DNA from 3 places in the Paenibacillus sp. HGF5 genome. Region 3 is predicted to be linked to each of the others. Evidence: predicted binding sites of a transcription regulator. Region 3 holds the regulator's gene; each other region holds the start of a gene.

Region 1 (5,009 bases), on a different contig from region 3:
TTCCTTGCGGGATTTCTCCACCATTTCTTCGATACGAGCCGGATGAATCCGTCCGTCCGCCACGAGCTTTTCCAAAGCCGTACGGGCAATTTCACGGCGAATCGGATCAAATCCGGACAGAATGACAGCTTCCGGAGTATCATCGATAATAAGGTCAATCCCTGTAAGGGTCTCAAGCGCACGAATGTTTCGGCCTTCACGCCCGATAATCCGGCCTTTCATTTCTTCGTTCGGCAAGGTGACAACAGAAACCGTGGTCTCAGCTACGTGATCAGCCGCACAGCGTTGAATAGCCAGCGTGATGATCTCGCGTGATTTCTTATCTGCTTCTTCCTTCGCCTGCTGCTCGATTTCTTTGATCATCTGAGCGGTTTCATGACGAACTTCTTGCTCAACATTGCTGAGAATGATGCTGCGGGCATCCTCCATCGTCAGGTTGGAGATGCGCTCCAGTTCTGTCGTTTGCTTCTTGTAAATGGCATCGATTTGCTGCTGGGTTTCCTCTATTCGTTTCTCTTTGTTCGCCACTTGTTCTTCTTTACGTTCCAAAGATTCTATTTTTTTATCCAGCGACTCTTCCTTTTGCAACAATCTGCGCTCCTGCCGTTGAATTTCATTCCGGCGCTCGCGAGTGTCTTTTTCAGCTTCGGCTCTGATTTTATGAACTTCGTCTTTAGCTTCGAGAACCGTTTCTTTCTTCAATGCTTCTGCTTCCTTCTTCGCACTTTCGACGATCTGCAAAGCGGCATGCTCGGCACTGGAAATTTTAGCTTCTGCAAGGGATTTGCGAATAAAATAACCGAACCCAAAGAATATAGCGGCTACAGCGAGAACGATTATGATCCAGATCCAAGTTTCCATCTGTTCACCTCCTCGTTGTTTCCTCCAAGGCATTCCTTGGGAAAATGTGCAATTGTCAGGTTACTCATTCATACATAAAATTTTCCGGCAGTGGAAGCTGCCGTCCATACTGCGCACGCCATAATGACCGTACGCAAATCCCGCCTTAGCCAGCGGAATACATTTCACTATGAATTGGCGATTTAAGAATCTTTCACAAAGTAGTCACTTTTTTGGAAGGAAAAAGGATTCTAATTTATGATAAAAAGATTCATATTTATTTTAGTATTTATAAAAAGATATTGTCAAGGGAAAGCAATGGGTAAACGTCAGTTTCATCCAGCGAAACCATTTCTTTAGCGAAAAAATGCACACCTGCTTGCGCTTTATTCAAAATCATACGGCTCTTCGTCCCATTCGCCTTTCTCCTGCTCCTCTTCAATCAGAAGTTTGAGTGCCTGGCGCACAGGCTCTCCCCCAAACCCCCTACGCATTAAATATGCTCCGGTTTTACGTTTGCGATCCAGCAGCTCCCCCTGGGTTTGCTGCCATTTTTTTCGTCCCACGGCCAAGCAGCTCTCCAATTCCGATTCTGCGCTGATCTCGCCCAAAGCCTCCGAAATCAGCTCGGTGCCGATCCCCTTCTGCCTCAGCTCCTGCTTAACCCACAGCCGTCCCTTTTTATGGCTGGTCATGCGCTGCTCTGCCCACATCTTAGCGTACAGCGCGTCATCCAACAGCTTGTCCTTCTCGAGGCGTTCCAGCGTCGTCTCCACGCTGCCGGGCTCGAACCCCTTTTGCTGCAAACGCTGCGTGATCTCCTGAGTCGTCCTAGGTTTCCGAGCCAAATGATTCAGCGCTTCCACGTAAGCCCGCTGCCGCTCATCTGCCACGACAATCTCCTGCAGCTCTTCCTTGCGAAAAACATTTCCCTTTAACATGCGATATTTAAGCATCACGTCTTCATGAACGGTCATAAGGTACGGACCGAACGCGATTTGATACCGGTGTTTGGGCTTTTTCAGCATTTCGACAGAAGTTATGACCAGATCCTCGTCTTCCGGAAAATGTCCAATTCCCGAGGAATCCGCCTGCCCCGACGTTTCTTTATTCTCTATATCCATACGACGCTCCCTTCACTGCTGCACGCTTCTCGACACATCGTCAAGACCAATGATTCGGCAGAAATAAATGCAAAGAAGACCGTCTGGCGTTACCCACACCGGACGGTCCCAAACACTGTCATCGTTAACCAGCGATTTATTACTCTACCTTAAACAACTCTTGCTCTTCCAATTGCTCTTGTTCCTTCTCCTTGTCGGAAGGCTCAGGAACAGCCGTCGTCAGATTACTCGCTTCACGGATCTTGTTCTCGATCACGCTTGCGATCTCCGGATTCTCCTTCAAGAACTGCTTCGCATTCTCGCGGCCTTGACCAAGACGGTCACCGGCATAAGAATACCATGCTCCGCTCTTATCCACGATATCCAGCTCCGTACCGATATCGATCAGGCTTCCCTCTCTAGAGATGCCTTCGCCGTACATAATATCAAGCTCGGCCTGTTTGAAAGGTGGAGCTACCTTGTTCTTAACAACCTTAATCCGTGTGCGGTTACCCACCACATCGTTGCCCATTTTGATGCTCTCAATTCGACGCACGTCCAAACGAACCGTGGAATAGAACTTCAGAGCACGTCCGCCAGGCGTCGTCTCAGGGTTACCGAACATAACGCCAACCTTCTCGCGAAGCTGGTTGATAAAGATGGCAATCGTTTTCGACTTATTGATGGCACCCGACAATTTACGAAGAGCCTGGGACATCAGACGGGCTTGCAGACCTACGTGGGAATCACCCATGTCGCCTTCGATCTCGGCTTTCGGTACAAGCGCCGCAACCGAGTCAATAACGATGACATCGACGGCTCCACTCCGTACCAGAGCTTCCGCAATTTCCAGCGCCTGCTCGCCCGTATCCGGTTGGGAGAGCAGCAATTCATCAATATTAACGCCCAGTTTGTTTGCATACGATGGATCCAGAGCATGCTCGGCATCGATAAATGCAGCTTGTCCGCCAGCCTTCTGAACCTCTGCGATGGCATGCAGGGCTACTGTTGTTTTACCGGAGGATTCCGGGCCGTACACTTCGATAATCCGGCCTCTAGGCAAGCCGCCGGTTCCTAAAGCTATATCCAATGCCAACGATCCGCTTGGCACAATCTCAACTTGCATATGGGTGGATTCACCCAGTTTCATGATGGAACCTTTTCCGAACTGTTTCTCTATCTGACGAAGCGCCATTTCCAGCGCAGCACGACGATCTGACAATTGTTCCACAACCCTTCACTGTTGATAGTCTTATCATACCTTGTTTTGACACGTTTGCCAAGCTTTTTTTCGAACATACATTCGTTTTTTTTATTCAACTCCCCTTCCCGTTCATGCTCCGAACCCTATGTATAAAGAACAAGAACCGTGGCAACATCAATCGATATGCCACGGTTCTTCCGTATTTCCCATTATACTTGCAACGGTTCCTAAATTCAAGAACAGCTATTTAGCAAGGTGTAAATTTTTTACTTTTCCAAATGCTCGGTCCCTTTTTTTCCACGAAGCCTAAACCTGCTCAGACGCTACGAGACGCTGCCAAAGCCGGTATAGCAGCGCTTTGGTTGCGCGGAGCCGGATCGTTTCGCGGTTGCCTTGGAGGTTCAGCTCATGCACTTCCGTTTCTTTGCCCCTTTGGGACAATCCGATGTAGACCAGCCCTATAGGCTTGCGTTCAGCGTAACCCGGACCTGCCACGCCTGTCACCGATAAGCCGAAGTCGCTGTCGGTTACCATCCGGACATGATCCGCAAGCGCTTCTGCAACCTCCGCACTGACGGCCCCCGGCGCATCGTCCCCCTCCAGCAGCGCATGCGGGATATGCACAAGCTTCTCCTTGATCTGGTTGGTGTAACAGATGATCCCCCCAAGAAACATCGATGCGCTTCCGGGAATGGAGGTCAGGGTCTCCGCTACAAGTCCTCCCGTGCAGCTCTCGGCCGCGCTCAGGGTCCAGCTTCGATCTGCCATCATGTCCACGATGACCTTTTCGATAGGCACATCCTCGTTGGCATACATAAATTCAGGCCCTCTCTCCTGGATCCTGGCTTCCAGTTCATTCAGTCGGACCATCGCCTCAGACTCGCTGGAGGCCTTCGTGGAGATGCGGACGGTGACCTCCCCATCCTTGGCATATAGAGCAATCGTCGGATCGGTCTGGGCCGTAATCAGGTCCTCCAGGCGCTGATCCAGCGCGGACTCCCCAATGCCCGCGAATTTAAGCATCTTCGAATAGATGGGAAGCTCATCCGTGAGCACATGCTGCAGAAGCCAAGGCTTGGCCTCCTGCTCAAACATCGGCATCAATTCTTTGGGCGGCCCCGGCAAAACGATATAATGAGTGCCTTCATAGGATACCGCGTTCCCGACGGCGAGGCCTGTCTCGTTCGGAAGCGGGGTTCCTCCCTCGATGGCGAGAGCCTGGCGCCGATTGTTCTCGGTCATGACGGATCCCCGCTCATGAAAGAAGCGTTCAATCCGGTCCATGGCCATCCGGTCGATATGCAAGGAACGATTTAGAAAGGAAGCCAGCGCATCCTTCGTCAGATCGTCCTGCGTGGGACCGAGACCGCCGGACAGGAGTACAATATCGGCTCTGCTGCTGGACAGGCGCAAGGCCTCCTTGAGCCTCTCCAGGTTGTCCCCGACAACGGTTTGATAGTACACGTCGATCCCCATTGAAGCAAGCTGTCTGGACAAATACTGTGCATTGGTATTCACGATCTGTCCGAGGAGAAGTTCTGTTCCAACTGCAATGATTTCTGCTTTCATGATTCATCGATCCTCCCGTATCTTCTATCTCTTCGTTAGTAGCTGCCTTCGTTATTCCTTGCCCGGCGGAAGAAAAAAGCAATAGGATGGCTCCTATTGCCGTTATGCCCCGGTACCTTTGAGAAGGTGCCTGTTCTGGACAAAATATTCGATTCCCGAATAGATCGTAATCAGCGCGGCAGCCCAGATCGCAATGACATCAAACGGAATCCCCAAAAATACAAACGGGAAATTGTTGATCAGAAGCGCGACAATCGCCACGATCTGAATCACCGTCTTGATTTTTCCGGATT
Region 2 (5,009 bases), on a different contig from region 3:
GAGTCAAGTTCTACGAGTATGAAAAAGGGTTCATCCATGCCAAGGTGCTCATTGTGGACGAGCTTCTCGGTTCGGTCGGTACGGCGAATATGGATATGCGGAGTTTCTTCTGTAACTTCGAGCTGACGGCCGTACTGTTCGATCGGCTGCCTATTGAGCGGTTGGTTTCGGATTTTAAGGAGGATCTGCAACATAGCAGGCTTATTGATGCGGAGGTGTTCCGTCAGCGCGGAAGATGGCAGAAAGCGGCCGAAATTATGTGCAGGATGCTGTCGCCATTGCTGTAAAAGTAATATTTTACATGAGATGTGAGAATGACGGAAATCCGAGTAAAAAGCAGGATAAACTGCGAAAAATCTATGTCCCGCTTTTATTTATATGATAGAATATTTATATAGGATCCACTTATAAATATATATTAGCTTGGTTTCATAAAGTTGAACGGGGGAGATTTATGTCAAGTGATGTGAAGATTCTGGCGCAAGTGAAAGCGGAGCAGCAGAAGCCGGAGAATCCCAAGGCAGGCTCAGCGACCTTGAAGCTTCTCCGCCGTCTGGTGTTCTTAACTTTCGGCGCGATTTTGATGGCAGTAGGGCTGGAAATCTTTCTGGTGCCGAACAAGATTATCGACGGAGGGATTACCGGAATCTCGATTATGGTTTCCCATATCACCGATATTCCGCTGGGTGTATTCCTGACTTTGTTCAACCTTCCGTTTTTGTTTATGGGATATAAACAGATCGGAAAAACCTTTGCATTATCCACGCTGTTCGCCGTATTGGTCATGTCCATCGGCACTTATTTCCTGCATCCCGTCGATCCGATCACGATCGATCCGCTGCTTGCGGCCGTGTTCGGCGGCGTGCTTCTCGGAATCGGGGTCGGCCTTGTTATCCGGTCCGGCGGTTCCTTGGACGGCACGGAAATCGTGGCCATTCTGATCAACAAGAGAACGCCGTTCTCCGTCGGCGAAATCGTGATGTTCATCAACGTATTCATTCTAGGCAGCGCAGGTTTCATTTTCGGCTGGGACCATGCCATGTACTCGCTGATTGCGTATTACCTTGCGTTTAAATTGATCGATATTACGATTGAAGGCATTGATCAATCCAAATCGGTTTGGATTATCAGTGATAAGCATAAGGAGATCGGTGATGCGCTGACTCAGCGTTTGGGACGCGGCGTAACCTACCTCGAAGGCGAGGGCGCTTATTCCGGAGACAGCAAGAAGGTTATCTTTGTGGTTATCACTCGCTTGGAAGAAGCAAAGCTCAAATCCATTGTGGAAGACTGGGACTCCCAGGCCTTCGTCGCCGTCGGCAACATCCATGATGTGAAGGGCGGCCGCTTTAAGAAAAAGGCAATCCATTAATACAATCATTTCAGGCTCCACCCGGTGCGAGAGTTAGCGCGGGTGGAGCCATTTTTTGTTTAAAGAGTATCGGCTTGCAGGCGCAGCGCCTTCTTCTCGCGCACATAATGACGAATGATTCGCGACATGGCCTGGACGGCGGCGGATTGACCGACGGCCTGGTTCACGGTTCCGGTGAAATAGAGGCCCGACTCCGGGTGATGGAAGGCAAATGCCCCGGATTGGCCCCAGTGGCCGATGAGTCCGCGACCCAGACTGAAAGGAGATAGCGGCTGTCTTGAAATGCCGATGCCATAGAAGAAGGGGCCGGGAGCAAACAGGAAGTTCCACTGCCTCTGGAGCTCCCTCAAATCACCCAGCGGAAACAAATCCCCGTTAAAAAAGGACCGCAGAAACGTCATCGTTTCCCTTGCCGTGGAGACGATCCCGCCCTCCGCACCGACTGATGCCATATACAAGGGAAGGTCCAGTCGCTTCTGCTTGTAATGGAACGGAATGGGGGACGCATCCTCCGGGTCATGATAAAAATAGGTTTGCGTCAGCTTGAGCTTGTCGAAGATGTATTCCTGGAATACGGCCTGTATGGTTTCGCCCTTGACATGCTCGATGATTTGGCCAAGCAGACGATAGTTGGTGTCGGAATATTGGGCTTTTTTCTTCTGCCCCGGTTTGAATTTTGGCGATTTCCTTTTGGCCGCGGCCAGGACTTGGTCCAGGCTCCAGGCTTGATCCTTCCCGGCGATCAGATTCGAGAAAACGGTCCCCGAGAAATAGTCCGGGATGCCGGACGTATTGGACATCAAATGCTGGATGGTGATTTCTTCGCCGTAATCCCGGTTCTTAAACCTGTGGAGCCCGGTCATAATCTCTTCGGGCAGGTGCTTGCCAATGGGATCATGGAGCTCGAGCCGCCGCTCCGCGCGTAATTTCAAGAGTACGGCAGTCACGTACAACTTGGTCACGCTGGCAATGAAATAGCGGTCGTCAGGCCGCATATCACCTCCGCTGCTGACTATGGACAATGACCGCTCCTGGTCCTCGACGCACATCACCGTGCTAAACACATTTCTTTTATTGGCGGTTTGAGTCACACATGCATCCAGAACCGCTTGCTTCAGGGTTGTTCCCATTCCCGTCCTACCTCCCGCAAACCGTAATTTTTCGTTCCTTTAGTTAGACTCAGTTCCTCTCAAGTTTCCGAGCATGCGCGGCACGTATGAACGCTTCAGCGGCTTCGTCCATCATATTCATCATCTGTTCGTCATCCACGTTCTTCGTGAACAGATCGTTTGCCACCATGACGCAGAGACCTGTCTGAAACACCTGCATGTTCAATAAAATAGATTGCAGCTCCTGATCCGAAAATTCCGCGAGCTCCGGATCCTGCCTCATCAGCCCGATAACCTCGCCCAGTTGTTCCGGCGTATTCTTCATATGGGGATTGTCCTTCATCATGAGATCCCGATAAAGCACGGGATATTCCTTGGCAAAGCGGAGACTTGCCATGCCGATATCCCGGAAGGGCTGTCCGGATTGCTCCTCCATGATCATGCCTCTGGCCACTTGCAAGGCTCTTTCGACCACCTGCTGAAGCAGTTCCTGGACGTCGTTGAAATTGACATAGATCGGCGCGATGGAGCTGCCGAGACGTTCGGCTACTTTTCGGATCGTAATGGACTCGATGCCATCCGTTTTGGCAATGTCGAATGCGGCTACCACGATATCTTGTTTGGTAAACTTCGTTTTTGGTGCCATGATGTCTACAGCTCCTTAGGTTATTTATATGTAGAACATTCAATATATATCACTTGATATCTATTTATTATAAAGAGTACTTGGACCGATTTCAATCCGGTCATCATGAAGCATTCATGGAATCATGATTTGTAAATCCAGTAAAACCCACTTATAATAAGAACATATGTTTGTTAAAATGAATGATAATGATCTAGATCATGGCAGGTTCAGGGAGGAGGAAGCGGAATGGCTCGCACGCAATATGAACGCATAACCACCAAGCAAACATTAAACCGAGTGAAGGAAGAACGGATGCCCTTCGATTGGTCCATCAATCCGTATCGAGGCTGCGGACATGGCTGCAGCTTTTGCTATGCCCGCGCATTTCAATCGTTTATCGGGATGGGAGCGGAAGACGAGTTTCAGCACCATATTTTTATGAAGTCGAATGCGGCGGAAGCGCTGGAGAAGCAGCTGTCGAGCGCTGCGAGGAAGTTTAACTATGATATTGAAGCGATGCGGAGATCGATCGGACAGGTGACGATCGGAACGGCAACCGACCCGTACCAGCCGATCGAGGGCAAGGAGACCCTTACGAGGGAATGTCTGAAGCTGCTCGCTAAATACCGCATTTCTACCAGCATCACGACGCGTTCTCCGCTCGTATTGAGGGATTTGGATATCTTGACCCGGATGGAGAACGTGTCCGTCAACATAAGTCTCAACACGCTGAGCGGGGACGTCATCCGGAAGCTGGAGCCGGCATCGCCTCATCCGGAGGCCAGGCTTGATGCAATCCACAGGTTATCGGCTGCTGGCATTAGAACAGGCTTGTTTGTGGCGCCTGTTCTGCCCTTTTTGACGGACGAGGAGCCGGAACTGAAGGAGCTCTTGTCCCAGGCAAAGGAAAGAGGCGTTTCCTTTGCGATGATCTCCTTGCTAAGACTGTCGCGCGACGTGAAGAAATGGTACCTCGAAACGCTGAAACACCACTTCCCCGAGGTGGTTCAATCCTACCGCGAGTTATATGGGCAAGGCGCTTATGCGGAAGAGCATTACGTTCGTTCCTTCAAGTCGATGGCGTCCAGGCTGTTGAACGAATATGGGATGAGCGGATTGACCATGGGGGCACCTGCTGCCGTCAACCGGTCCGGACCGATTGCAGCCTCGGAGAACGATACATCGGATGAAGGGGCCAACGATCACCCTGCGAGGGAATGGGCTGCTCCTGTACGTCCAAGGAAGCTTCCTCAACCGGCGGCCCCGGTTTCCGGAGAGGAGCTTACTCCCGATGTTGAGCAGCTATCCTTTCCTTTTTGACGCTGCCTTACCCTTTGGCAACAGATGCCGGATGACATTCTCGATCGGTTGGGGCGGCAGGGTCTGCAGCAGGTCGCCCTTTTCCCTCAGCCGTTCTTCGATGTTTAGCAGGTGAAACTCCGTGGGAGAAACGTCCTGGCGGACTTCGTCCCAAGTGAGCGGCGTGGAGACGGTCCCGAGCCGCCGGGCCCGCGGGGTATAAGGAGCGGCGAGCGTCCTTCCGCTGTAGTGCTGAAGATAATCGAAGTAGATTTTATCGCCGCGGTTCTTCTTCAGCCGCTCGATGGTGAACAGCTTCGGGAACTTCTCCGTCACGTACTGGCCCACGAATTGGCCAACCGTTCGAAGTTCATCGAAGGTTACGCCTTCCGGAATCGGAACGATGATCTGCACCCCGGTCGCTCCCGAGGTTTTCGGGACGGAGGACAGGCCCAGGGAGCTCAGCACGTCCCCTACAATGGCCGTCGCCTCCATAATCCGGGGCTCCTCCGGGAGCGTGGGATCCAAATCGATCATCCATTCGCAGGGCAGATGGCTGCCTGCCAGATGCAGGGAAGGGTGAAACTCAAGCGCAGCCAGA
Region 3 (5,009 bases):
GAAGATTCTTTTTTGTTTTACGAAAAAAGGAACCTTTACCCGCTTCCATGACTCTAATTAGATGAGGTGAATCGGTTGGAGCTCGAATACTTGAAGCAGATGACGGCCATGGACAGCCAGACGCTGGATAAAATCATGAATGAATATGGAAATGATGTGTGGAATTATGCGTATTTTTTGACCAAACAGCATGCCTTGGCAGACGATATTGCACAAGAAGCCTTTATTAAGGCCTATTACGGCATACATACCTTTCGCGGTCAGGCGACGCTGAAAACGTGGCTGCTTACGATCACGCGACATACGGCGTTCCGGTACAAACAGGCTTTTTTCTTTCGGAAAGTCATCCTTAAAGACAAGCTTACCGCCAGTTCGTCAAGCCGGTCAGCGGAAGCGGAATATTTGGACGAGCAGTATACGGATGAAATATGGGCAATGATTATGACTTTGCCGAGCAAGCTTAGGGAAGTGTTGGTGCTGGACCTATACTATGAAATGCCGATGCATGAAATTGCGGAGCTGCTTCATATTGCGACAGGCACCGTAAAATCCAGATTGCATCGGGCCAGGAAACAAGTACAAAACTTAATGAAGGAGAAGAACGATGAGTGAGGATAAACCAGACTGGTACAACCGTGCTAAAAAAGCTCCTTTTTCAAATGAAAAGTTCACGTCCGTAATGAAAGAAAACGTGCATAGGTCCGTGATTTTCACTTACAGCAAACCTAAACGTCGAAAATACTTACAAGTTGGATTAGCTGGCGGGTTTATGCTTCTGATTATTTTAATTGCCTTTCAATTGCCTTTTGGCAGTGAGGAACAAGAGAGAGGAGGGACTATGCCTCCTGGTAGGGAGGAGACAATCCGGGCACAAGGCGTAACGGATGAAGGAAGGTTAAACGTTATTGCAGTTGGACAGGAAAAAATAACGACATTGGGTGCGCCGAGCTGCTTCGGTATCGAAACGGATCGGTCGTTTACCGGAAACTACAGCGTGCAGTATAGTACTAACCAAGTTACAAATGAAGTCACTACGCTGGAGGGTCTTACATTTATTCAACCGACATCTGCTCCGGTTGATATGATTCGCCTGCCGTTTCAAGCTGCCGACGTATTTATACTCGCACCGCAATATAGGGACTGTCATGGCATACAAATCTATGCGTTCGCCGTAGAGCATGAAACGGGTAAAGCCGTCCAGCTCCGATTTCAGGATGAGTCCTTGGTATCCTACTTTTCATATTATAGACCAGGTACGGCTCCCGAGGTAAAGGAGAATAAGCTTGTTCTGCAGTCCACCGAGGGACCGGGAGGCGAAGGTTCGACGGATTATGTTTCTGAAAGAATGTATCAATTAGATCTTAGGCAAAATGCGTTAGTTCTAGTGTTGCGTAAGATCGGAACGTTCTAGTGCATGTCCTAAAAAAGAGGTTACCATCCAAATAAGGAAGGTAACCTCTTATTCATAAATCTATGAAATTAGTGTACGTCCCTGAAGAGACCGATCACTTTCCCGAGAATCGTTACATGGTTCAAGCGCAGCGGCTCATAGGTAGGATTCTCCGGCTGCAATCGTACATGATCCTTCTCCTTGTAGAAGGTCTTCACGGTTGCTTCATCTTCTTCTGTCATTGCTACGACAATGTCACCATTGTCCGCGGTTTGCTGCTGGCGAACGATGACGTAGTCACCGCTGTGAATACCGGCTTCAATCATACTGTCGCCGACTACAGACAACATGAACACCTTATCGTCGCCTACATAATGCTGCGGGAGCGGGAAATAATCTTCAATGTTCTCCATGGCCGTAATCGGAACGCCTGCTGTGACTTTACCAACGACAGGCACTCTGGCAATGGTGTGCGTAAACAGATTCGCGCTCTCGGATTCTTCTTGGCCAAGCAGCTCGATCGCTCTTGGTTTCGTAGGGTCACGGCGGATCAGGCCTTTCTTCTCCAAACGGTCCAGATGACCATGGACCGTAGAACTGGAAGCTAGTCCGACAGCCTCGCCGATTTCCCGGACAGAAGGCGGGTAACCCTTGCTACGAACTTCGTTGCGGATAAACTCTAAGATCGCCAGCTGGCGGCTGGATATTTTCGACATGCCGTATCAACCCCATTTAGTAACGTTTGGGAAAATTATAACATAGAACTACCGTTCGTACAAACATAAGTTCTAAAATAAAAATAGAACAAATGTTCTTTTGGGTATTGAATCAAACAAGTGTTCGTGTTAAGATGAATCCATAAGAGAACACTTGTTTGGGAGATGATGATTCCATGTTGAAATACAGTACATACCGCAGCATTTATGAGAACGTTCCGGTGGTAACAGAACAATCATCGAAGACTTGGGGCATTTACTTGAAATCGAAGATAGCTTCGATCCCTTTGAATAAATTGCTGTTCACCCTGCTTATTGTAGCCATCTTTTGGACAGGTGCATATTCCGTTTTTGCCGGGGGGACAGAGAAGCCGACTGGAGAGAAGCAGGTGATCGTTCAATATGGCGATAGCTTGTGGCGAATTGCTTCCCTTCACAAACCTGCGGATATGGATACACGCGTATATCTGGATAGCATACGAAGAATGAACGGATTGAAGGGTCCGGACATACAGGCTGGAGAAGTGCTGTCATTGCCGGTTTGGTGATTTGGCGTTGCTGCTAACCAATAGGCATTCATACTCCATATAATCACCACATACTGCTGGTTACTTCCTGTTTAATGACACATCATATTCTGCTTGTCAGATTGAATCATTTACGCGTAATCGCGCGTTTACAATAGATAACTATAGATTACCTCCCCATAGACGGTATTCGTTTATGCGCATCATATGTTCCTATTTGTTCTTAGAAGAGTTTGCAAGGGCGCAGTTGCCTTGACAAGCTCTTTTTCACATGTTTAAGTTATACATGATATCGAAATTGGAGGAGAAGTCATGGACATCGATACTTTGGTAGAACGCATCAATGTATTAGCAAGAAAGAAGAAGAATGAAGGGTTGACCGAGGAGGAGCTCAAAGAACGGGCCGAGCTTCGGGAATTATACCTTAACAATATTCGCAGTAACTTTAGACAACAGCTGGAATCGATTGAATGGGTTGATGAAAACGAACAAAAAGGCGGCCCGCGATTAAAGCACTAGTCGATTAACCGTTCAACGATTATATTCAGCGGATCCGTGAACAGATAGAAGGATAGCATAATAATACTTGGGGTAACGGTCATTCGGAGAATCGATTACGGTTACCCCAAGTTTATATGGTTTATAAACATTTTGAATATGAGTTCAGGGGGAACCAAATGTCACGTTCATGGGAAAGAAAAGTCAGCAAAAATATGTCGCAACTTAACAAACAGCGCAAAAAGCAGGGGCTGACCTCGTATCAAGGTTCTGCGATTAATGATAAGCATGACGTGTTTAAGGGACGTAAGTATGTACTTCCGTTAGTGCTTGTTGCATTGGCCGGTTTGTATGCGCTTCTCGGAACGGCAACTTCACAGGCAGCCGGCGGAAGCAATGATGTATTGAATTGGGTTGGCGTCAGCTTGTATATCCTGTTGGCGCTCATGATATTTCTCCGCAAGCCTTATTTGAAGATTGAGCGCGCTTCCGTGTCGACCATGAAGTTCAACCGGGAACGCCGTCTGGCCGTATCCGATATCGAGAAGATCAAATTGGCTTCGGGTTCCGTCGTGATCCAAGGCAAGGGAAAAGCAGGCAACTGGGTGTTCTCCCGTATGATGAATCTTTACGATACCAAAGCCATGGGCGAAAGATTGGAAGAGTTCGCAAAAACTCATCAAATTCCAGTGGAGCACAACTAACCCGATAGAGTAGATCACAATGTATATGAGGAGTGGGAGAGAAATGCCGATTGCTGCGGTTTTGTTTGATTTGGACGATACGTTGTTATGGGATGAACGCAGTGTAGAAGAAGCGTTTGAAGTGACATGCCAAGCCGGAGCGGCGGAAACCGCCGTTGATGCCGGCGCGCTTTTGGCCGCGGTGCGGGAGGAAGCAAGAGCATTGTATGAATCCTATGATACTTTTGCTTTTACCAAGATGATCGGAATCAATCCGTTTGAGAGGGCTTGTGGGCTAATTTTACGGCAGGATCCCAGCCCGAATTCCGAAAGCTGCAAGAATTGGCTCCCGTATATCGTAAGGAATCCTGGCGGCGCGGACTTCATCGCCTTGGCGTTGATAATGAAGCGTTGGCGGAGACGTTGGCAGCGCAATTTGCGGCGGAACGCAGAACAAGACCTTATGTATATGAAGAAACCTTTGAAGTGCTGAAGGAATTGCAGGGTAACGTGAAGCTGCTGCTTCTTACGAACGGAAGTCCGGATTTGCAGCAGGAGAAGCTTGATGGCGTTCCCGAACTGGTCCCTTATTTTGACCACATTATTATCTCGGGTGATTTCGGCAAAGGCAAGCCGGATGTTTCCATATTCAAGCATGCACTTGATCTGTTAGGCGTCGAGGCGGATCAGGCCGTAATGGTGGGAGATAAGCTGACCACAGATATTAAAGGCGGGAATGCCGCAGGACTGCATACGGTTTGGATCAATCGAGTAGACCGGCCTCATGATCCGGCCATTCAGCCGAAGTATGAGATCAAACATTTATCCGAGCTGCATGCTATTGTGGCGTCCTTATAAATGACGTGATTAAGAGTTCACGACTACTATACAAGATACATTAGCGAGATATAATAGCGTACATAGGAACAGTCCTGGCAGCAGCTGCTGCCATTCGGGGCTGTTTTTTGTTGGTTGCCATATTTGAAAGAAAAGAGGCTGTTGGCAGTGACAAACGTCACACAATTGTAAGCTGCATGAGATAGAAGTTAAAGAATAATGCGATATAATGAATTAGGAAAATGACGCTGTTTGGAATGGACCATTACGTGAATAAATCATACATAGCATGAATTCGTAAAAGAGGTGGTTGGATGACCAGGAAAAAGTTGGCCTTTATTGCAGCCATGGTGTTGAT

Evidence for each region. Region 3 encodes LexA, which represses DNA repair genes until DNA is damaged. Its sites were predicted from a motif close to CGAACATATGTTCG; they were not measured.
Region 1: recA (recombinase RecA) is a predicted target of LexA. The motif match lies at 3,236-3,249, and genes of this name have one in related genera.
Region 2: HMPREF9412_RS07855 (SPL family radical SAM protein) is a predicted target of LexA. The motif match lies at 3,287-3,300, and genes of this name have one in related genera.

What each region holds. Positions count from the first base shown of each region.
Region 1 covers NZ_AEXS01000007.1:2,574-7,582, forward strand. Annotated here, with positions in the region: gene rny (ribonuclease Y) at 1-861, opposite strand, end outside; gene HMPREF9412_RS00655 (regulatory protein RecX) at 1,227-1,964, opposite strand; gene recA (recombinase RecA) at 2,104-3,165, opposite strand; gene HMPREF9412_RS00665 (competence/damage-inducible protein A) at 3,454-4,716, opposite strand; gene pgsA (CDP-diacylglycerol--glycerol-3-phosphate 3-phosphatidyltransferase) at 4,819-5,009, opposite strand, start outside.
Region 2 covers NZ_AEXS01000048.1:8,741-13,749, reverse strand. Annotated here, with positions in the region: gene cls (cardiolipin synthase) at 1-287, shown strand, start outside; gene HMPREF9412_RS07870 (YitT family protein) at 455-1,372, shown strand; gene HMPREF9412_RS07865 (serine hydrolase domain-containing protein) at 1,432-2,502, opposite strand; gene HMPREF9412_RS07860 (TetR/AcrR family transcriptional regulator) at 2,552-3,127, opposite strand; gene HMPREF9412_RS07855 (SPL family radical SAM protein) at 3,356-4,429, shown strand; gene ligD (non-homologous end-joining DNA ligase) at 4,412-5,009, opposite strand, start outside.
Region 3 covers NZ_AEXS01000184.1:34,273-39,281, reverse strand. Annotated here, with positions in the region: gene HMPREF9412_RS31485 (RNA polymerase sigma factor) at 100-612, shown strand; gene HMPREF9412_RS31480 (hypothetical protein) at 605-1,411, shown strand; gene lexA (transcriptional repressor LexA) at 1,480-2,106, opposite strand; gene HMPREF9412_RS31470 (LysM peptidoglycan-binding domain-containing protein) at 2,283-2,654, shown strand; gene HMPREF9412_RS31465 (DUF896 domain-containing protein) at 2,946-3,152, shown strand; gene HMPREF9412_RS31460 (hypothetical protein) at 3,311-3,835, shown strand; partial or broken gene HMPREF9412_RS31455 (HAD family hydrolase) at 3,879-4,672, shown strand; gene HMPREF9412_RS31450 (FixH family protein) at 4,966-5,009, shown strand, end outside.